Chitinophaga caseinilytica: one gene and its partner. The protein of the gene in region 1 binds, or shares a complex with, the protein of each later gene. Links are inferred from orthologs where the notes say so. Each region holds a gene or a part of one and is shown on either strand. Other genes may lie near its edges. The genes, in order: uvrA and mfd.

Region 1 (3,644 bases):
ATGCGGCTGGCGTTTATACGCAAAGGTAAGCGTATCGGCCTTCGCCGTACTGTCTGTCTGGAAATAGAACCGGCTCGTATCGTTATGCAGATCGAGCGGCAGTTGCATGCCGCTGAGGCCGGTGCGCTTCCGGATCAGGCTGTCTTTGTTCAGGGCAAACACCGTCACCTTGGGCAGCACGGTATCTTTATTCTGCGTGGGATTGCCGGGAACGGGATAGCGGAAACGGATGTTGGCAGAGGTACGCGTATCCTGGTCGCACACCTTGGTATCGTCGTCGCACGCGGAAAGTGCCGCTATGCAACAAAGAAACAGGAACAGATATTTCATATAACGGGCTGTTGGCATGTTCGCCTATTGCTTGAGTTCTTTCTTCAAAAATAGGGCGGTATGGCTTTCCTTGCACTGGCTGACTTCTTCCGGGGTCCCGGTGGCGAGGATGCGCCCGCCGCCTTCGCCGCCTTCGGGGCCGAGGTCTACCACATAATCCGCCACTTTCACCACATCGAGGTTATGTTCGATCACGAGTACCGTGTTCCCCCGGTCTACCAGTTTGTTCAACACGTTGAGCAGCAGCTGGATATCCTGGAAATGGAGGCCTGTTGTGGGCTCGTCGAGGATATAGATGGTTTTACCGGTATCCTTTTTCGACAGTTCCGTCGCTACTTTCACCCGCTGTGCCTCGCCACCCGAAAGGGTTACGGCCGATTGCCCCAGGGTGATGTATCCCAGGCCAACGTCTTGCAACGTCTTCACTTTGCGGTGAAGGTACGGCACCGCCTGGAAGAATTCCACGGCTTCTTCGACGGTCATATCCAGCACATCGCTGATGGATTTGCCTTTATAGCGGATTTCGAGGGTTTCGCGGTTATAGCGGCGGCCGTTACATTTTTCGCAATGCACGTACACATCCGGCAGAAAGTTCATTTCGATCACCCGAACGCCCGCACCTTCGCAAACGTCGCAGCGGCCGCCTTTCACGTTGAAGGAGAAACGGCCGGCGTTGTACCCGCGGATTTTGGCTTCGGGCACCGCGGCAAAAAGCTGCCTGATCTCCGTGAAGAATCCGCAATAGGTAGCGGGATTGCTGCGCGGGGTGCGCCCGATGGGCGACTGGTCGATCTCGATCACCTTATCCAGCTCCTCCAGCCCTTTCACGCTTTTATATGGCATGGGCGTCAGTTTGGAGTTGTAGGCGTGGCGGGAAAGGATCGGGTATAAAGTTTCGTTGATGAGCGTAGATTTGCCGCTGCCGGATACGCCGGTCACGCAGATGAACGTTCCGAGCGGCAGTTTGATGCCGACATTTTTGAGGTTGTTGCCGGATGCGCCTTTCAGTTCCAGGAACTTCCCGTTGCCTTTGCGGCGCTCTTTGGGCACGGTGATTTCGTGTATCCCGTTCAGATATCCCGCCGTGGCGGTTTTCAGCTTCAGCATTTCGGCCGGGGTGCCCTGGGCTACCACCTGGCCGCCGTGCAGGCCCGCGCCCGGACCGATATCGATCAGGTGGTCTGCGTGCAGCATGATATCTTTATCGTGTTCCACCACCAGCACCGAGTTCCCCATTTCCTTGAGGTTGCGCAGTGCGTCGATGAGGCGCATGTTATCGCGCTGATGTAGCCCGATGGAAGGCTCATCGAGGATATAGGTGATGCCCATGAGCTGGGAACCGATCTGCGTGGCCAGGCGAATACGCTGGCTTTCGCCGCCGGAAAGCGTGCGGGTAGGGCGGTTGAGCGTGAGGTAAGTGAGGCCCACGTCCAGCAGGAACCCGAGGCGTTCGCGGATTTCCTTCAGCACGTCTTTGGCGATCACGTTCTGCTTGTTGCTCAGGCGTTTCTCGATATCGCTGAACCAAACGGCCAGGCTGGCGAGGTTCAGTTCTCCGAGCTCGGAAATATTTTTCCCGTCTACCTTAAACATGAGGCTTTCCTTCTTGAGGCGGGTGCCGTTGCATTCCGGGCAAGCCGAAAGCTGCATGAAGCCTTCGGCCCAGTTGCGCACGTAGTCGGAAGAAGTGTCGTTGAAATACCGGCGTACCATATTTACTACGCCTTCGTATTCGGTGGCGTAGGGCTCGGGGGTACCATTCTCCTCGAATCCCATGTCCACTTCCAGTTTGCCGTTCTCGTCGCCGAAAAGGAGCACATTGAGGGCGTTTTCGGGGATTTTATCGATGGGCGCGGAAAGGGAGAATTTATATTTTTTGGCGAGTTGCTGTACCTGCTTGAAAGTGAAGGTGTCGCGCGCTTCGCCGAGGGGCACGAGGCCGCCTTCGTTGATGGATTTGCTGCGGTCGGGCAGCACATCGTCCATATTGATCTGGTAAATGGTGCCGAGGCCTTTGCAGCGGGGGCAGGCGCCGTAGGGCGAGTTGAAGGAGAAGGTGTTGGGCGACGGCTCTTCGTAGGAAATGCCCGTGTCTTCACACATCAGCTGCCGGCTGTACTGGGAGAGCTTTCCGGAATCGTGGTCCATGACGAACATGAGCCCTTTGCCCAGCTGGAGCGCTTTCTGGACGCTCTGGCTGATGCGCACGCGGGCATCGTCCTGCACCTGGATGCGGTCTATCACCAGTTCGATGTCGTGGATCTTGTACCGGTCTACCTGCATTCTTTCCTTGAGGTCCATCACTTCCCCGTCTACCCGCACCTTAACGAACCCCTGTTTGCGGACTTGTTCGAAAAGTTCGCGGTAGTGGCCTTTACGGCCGCGGACGAGGGGGGCGAGGATGACCAGTTTCTTTTTCGGGAAATGGGAAAAGATGTGCGCCATGATCTCTTCTTCGGAGAAGCGGGTCATGCGCTTGCCGGTGTTATAGGAGAAGGCTTCGCTGGCGCGGGCGTATAGCAGGCGGAGGAAGTCGTAAATCTCGGTGATGGTGCCAACGGTGGAACGGGGATTCTTGTTGGTCGTTTTCTGCTCGATGGAAATAACGGGAGACAGGCCAGTGATCTTGTCTACATCCGGGCGTTCCATATCGCCGATAAACTGGCGGGCGTAGGCCCCGAAACTTTCCATGTACCGGCGCTGACCTTCGGCGTAAATGGTGTCGAACGCCAGCGACGATTTGCCGCTGCCGCTGATGCCTGTAATTACGACCAGACTGTTTTTCGGAATACGGATATCCAGGTTTTTCAGGTTATGTTCCCTGGCGCCGTAAACTTCGATCATTTCATCGCTGTGCACGATAGGAGCCGGTTGTTCCGTTGTTTTTTGCTTTTTTGCCATATTAGATCCCGAACGCAAATTGAGGGTATAAAACTACGCATTTACCAAGGGATGGAAAAATCCGAGTTTCCCCAATTATATAATGAAAAAATAAATATCAATAAATCAAATATGTGAAGACCGGCAAACTACATGTCGGCTTTCCGGTTAATTTTGTGCATCCCTTTCGGGGGAGTGCTGTTAGCCCGAATCCCTGCTGATCTAATACCCTGCAAAAATCCAGAACGAAATGCACATTGTTATCCCCTGCCGGATAAACGGCCCATGCTCCCAATATTTCCCGAACTGTCCGCCGTTGGCGCGTTGGCGGGATTTTTCCTGGTTTACGCCCGTTCATTCACCATAAAAAACTGTTTTCCTTGCCCTTGCTGTGGAACCGTGCCGAGATTGAATGTCACCCAAACTGATCTGTT
Region 2 (4,108 bases), 1.1 Mb from region 1 along the record:
TCGATCTTTTTTACCGGGGGCTTGTTGTCGGTAGTCTGTGCAAAGGAAGTTGCTGTCATAACAAGGGCCATTAAAAGTACGGTTAATCTTTTCATTGCTTTCAGTTTTAAATTCACCAGCAGGATGCGGGGCATGGATGTGTTTCCATATGCTTGTGCCGGCTTTAACTTTTCTTTAAGTTTTAGTCAGGTAAAATGTTTTTGTGTGCCGGTGTAACGTATAAAACAAAGATATGTTACAAAAGTTCTTAACTCCGCGCGTCGGTCATTTTGCGGAGGAAGTCGTGCAGCTTGGTCATGGAGTCTATCCTGTCTACGATGAGCATGAAATTCTTGCCTACCTGTTTCAGGCGTGCGTTGTTGGTGCGCGTCTGGATGTAGTGCAGGATATGCTGGAACGTGGGCGATTCGAAGTAGGGGCTGTCCGGGTTATTGATGAAATAACAGCGGAGGGTTTCTTCCTTGAGGATCATTTTCTCGAAGCCCAGTGCAATGGCCATCCAGCGGCAGCGGATGGTGGTATACAGATCGTGTACGGGTTCCGGTGCGGGCCCGAAGCGGTCTTCCAGCCCGGCGGCGAATTCCTGTAGTTTGGACTCCTGCGTGATATTGTCGAGCTCCTGGTAGAGGTTCAGTCTTTCCTGGATGCTTTCGATATACGTGTCGGGGATGAGGATTTCGAGGTCGGTATCGATGGTAGTATCGGAAACGTAATCTTTCTTTTCTTCCAGCTGGTCTTTGAACAGGTCTTTGAAATCGGTTTGCTTGAGCTCGCGGATGGCTTCGTCGAGGATTTTCTGGTACATATCGAACCCGATCTCCGCGATGAAGCCGCTTTGTTCGCCGCCCAGGAGATTCCCGGCGCCGCGGATATCGAGGTCGCGCATGGCGATCTGGAAGCCGGAGCCCAGTTCGCTGTGTTGCTCCAGCGTCTGGAGGCGTTTGCGGCTGTCTGCCGGCAGCGTGCTCATCGGCGGCGCCATCAGGTAACAGAACGCTTTCTTATTGCTTCTGCCCACACGGCCGCGCAGCTGGTGCAGATCGCTCAGGCCGAAGTGATGGGCGTTGTTGATGATAATGGTATTGGCGTTGGAAATATCCACCCCGCTTTCCACGATATTGGTACAAACCAGCACGTCGTACTTGCGGTCGATGAAATCGAGGATCACTTCTTCCAGCTTATGCCCTTCCATCTGCCCGTGCGCCGTGGCGATGCTCAGGTCCGGGCAAAGCTCCTGGATGAGGCCGGCCATTTCGCGCAGACCGTTTACCCGGTTGTGGATGAAATACACCTGGCCACCGCGCTCCGTTTCATAATAAATGGCGTCGCGGATCTGCTCTTTGTCGAACACGAGCACTTCCGTTTCGATGGGCTGGCGGTTGGGCGGCGGGGTATTGATGATGGAAAGGTCGCGCGCGCCCATGAGCGAGAACTGCAACGTCCTCGGGATAGGCGTGGCCGTTAGCGTGAGCGTATCCACGTTCACTTTCATCGTTTTCAGCTTTTCCTTCGCCGTAACGCCGAATTTCTGTTCTTCGTCCACGATCATGACGCCGAGGTCTTTGAACTTCACTTCCTTGCCGAGCAGCGAATGCGTACCGATGATGATGTCTACCTTTCCTTCTTCCAGTCTTTTCAGCGTTTCCTTCTTCTCCTTGGCGGATTTGAAACGGTTGATGTAATCCACCGTGCAGGGGAAATCCTTCAACCGCTCGGAGAACGTTTTCCAGTGCTGGAACGCGAGGATGGTGGTGGGCACGAGCACGGCGGCCTGTTTGCCGTCTACCACGGTTTTGAATGCGGCGCGCACGGCTACTTCGGTTTTGCCGAAGCCCACGTCGCCGCAAACGAGGCGGTCCATCGGCGAGGGGGATTCCATGTCGCGCTTCACGTCGGCCGTGGCTTTAGACTGGTCTGGCGTGTCTTCGTAAATGAACGAGGCTTCCAGTTCGGTTTGCAGATAGGTATCCGGCGTATGCTGGAACCCTTGCTGCGCTTTGCGGGCGGCGTAGAGCTTGATGAGGTCTTTGGCGATGTCCTTTACTTCGGTTTTCGCTTTTTCCTTCAGTTTCTCCCACGCGTCGCTGCCGAGTTTATTGACTTTGGGCGTAACGCCTTCCTTGCCGGTGTATTTGCTGATCTTGTGCAGTGAGTTGATGTTCACATACAGCAGATCGTTGTTTTTATAGATGATACGGATCGCTTCCTGCATCTTCCCGCCCACTTCGATTTTCTGCAAGCCGGAATATACGCCCACGCCGTGATCGATGTGGGTCACGAAATCGCCGGACTGCAGTTCCTGTAAAGTTTTCAGCGTAATGGCCTTGTTCTTATTGTAGGCCTGCTTCACTTTGTATTTATGGAAGCGCTGGAAGATCTGGTGATCGGTATAGCAAACGATTTTCAGACCCGGGTCCACGAACCCTGCGCTGATGGGCACCGGGATGGGATAGAAAAGAAAATCGGCTTTGAGGTCTTCGAAAATGCTGCGGAGCCTTTCGAGCTGCCGCGGGTTTTCCGCGAAGATGAACAGCGCGGTTTTGGCGGCGTTCTGGGCGGAAAGGTCTTTGATGAGCAGATCGAACTGGCGGTTGAAAACGGGTTGTTCCATCGTCCGGAACGCGATTTCCTGCACGCCGGCCGGTACCTTTTCGAAATTGAAGTGCGCCCCGAACACCACGCAATGGCGCTGCAGCAGGTCGTTCATGAGCACATCCGCCTTCGAGAAGTCTGCTTCATACAGCTGAATGGCTTCGTCGTCGCTCACGTCTGTGGCGCGGCCGGATTGCAGCCAGTCGTCGAGCCGCTGTTCCATCTGGTTCAGTACGCCCTGTACGTAAGCGGGGTCTTTGATCCAGACGGTGGTGTTTTCCGGGAGGAATTCCGTGAGCGACATTTTCTGGTGCGTGGTGGCCCGGGTGTCCATATTGGCGATGAGGGTCACCTGCATGAGCTTGCGCTCGGAAAGCTGGGATTCGGGGTCGAACAGGCGGATGGAGTCTACCTCGTCTCCGAAGAGTTCCATGCGGTAGGGCTTGTCGTTCCCGAAGGAATATATGTCCAGGATGCCGCCGCGAACGGCGTATTGCCCGGGCTCGTACACGAAATCGGTGCTTTCGAAGCCCCATTCCACGAGTTTGGCGAGGAGCTCGTCTACCTTGAGGTTTTCGCCGACTTTGACAGACACCATGTTGGTGTTGTACGATGTGTTGCCGGCTACCTTTTCGAAGATGGCTTCGGGGTAGGTGACGAGCACTTTCTTGTGGGGCTGGGGCCCGGTGAGCTTCATGAGGGCTTCCGTCCGCAGCATGCTGTGGCTGCTGTTGAAGTCGGAAAAGACGCCGGTTTTCTTGAACGAATCGGGGAAGTAGAAGATATCCAGCGCCTGGGAAAGATGTTCCAGGTCGTTATGGAAATAAGCGGCTTCTTCCTTGTCGTTCAGGATGATGAGGTGATTGGCGTCTGAGCTGTTGCGGTGGGCCACTGCCACGAAGGCGGCGGCGCTGCCGGTAAGGCCCGTGAGGTGAAAATAGCGGGGCGCGGGCATGAGGGTCCCGTCCGCCAGTGATTTCAGGCGGGGATCACGTTCAAATAATTGTAATACTCCCTGCAAATTCATGAAGGATGCAAAGATAAGGCATTTTCAAGTTTTCTGCTTCCCTTGGGTCAGGGATATGCCCGGCACCGGGCGAACATTCCTACATTCCCCCGTAAACCGGAAAAAAAGCGTAATTTATGTGAAATGGCTTTACTCATCTTGCAAAAAACCTTCATACATGCTCGAACAATGGTATACCGGCGTGGTAACGAAGATTGTGAACGAGACGTATAACACGCGTAGATATTGGATCCACATCCCCGAAAAGGAAGCATTCCACTTTAAGGCCGGGCAGTTCGTGACGCTGGATTTGCCCATCCACGAAAAGAAAAACAAGCGCTGGCGGAGTTATTCCATCGCCTCCCACCCCAACGGTTCCGCTGAAATAGAACTGGTGATCGTGTTACTGGAAGGCGGCGCCGGCACCACTTATATTTTCAATGAAATCAGAGAAGGCAGCGAGCTGACGCTCCGCGGGCCGCTGGGCAATTTCGTGCTGCCCGAATCGCT

Evidence for each region.
Region 2: the proteins of uvrA (region 1) and mfd are in contact, whole or in part, in a crystal structure (PDB 4DFC), measured with the Escherichia coli proteins. The link is inferred for Chitinophaga caseinilytica from one-to-one orthologs.

Annotation. Positions count from the first base shown.
Region 1 is NZ_CP150096.1:1,815,122-1,818,765, reverse strand. Bases 155-3,579 are described here. They hold uvrA (excinuclease ABC subunit UvrA), read right to left. Parts: upstream 3,232-3,579; coding sequence 355-3,231; downstream 155-354. Other genes in these bases: WJU22_RS07800 (DUF6452 family protein), read right to left, coding at 155-330. Outside these bases: more of WJU22_RS07800, read right to left, coding at 1-154. UniProt on the Escherichia coli protein: The UvrABC repair system catalyzes the recognition and processing of DNA lesions. UvrA is an ATPase and a DNA-binding protein. A damage recognition complex composed of 2 UvrA and 2 UvrB subunits scans DNA for abnormalities.
Region 2 is NZ_CP150096.1:733,423-737,530, forward strand. The notes cover bases 48-3,936. They hold mfd (transcription-repair coupling factor), read right to left. Parts: upstream 3,620-3,936; coding sequence 248-3,619; downstream 48-247. Other genes in these bases: WJU22_RS03120 (SIMPL domain-containing protein), read right to left, coding at 48-95; WJU22_RS03130 (ferredoxin--NADP reductase), read left to right, coding at 3,777-3,936. In the rest of the region: more of WJU22_RS03120, read right to left, coding at 1-47; more of WJU22_RS03130, read left to right, coding at 3,937-4,108. UniProt on the Escherichia coli protein: Couples transcription and DNA repair by recognizing RNA polymerase (RNAP) stalled at DNA lesions. Mediates ATP-dependent release of RNAP and its truncated transcript from the DNA, and recruitment of nucleotide excision repair machinery to the damaged site.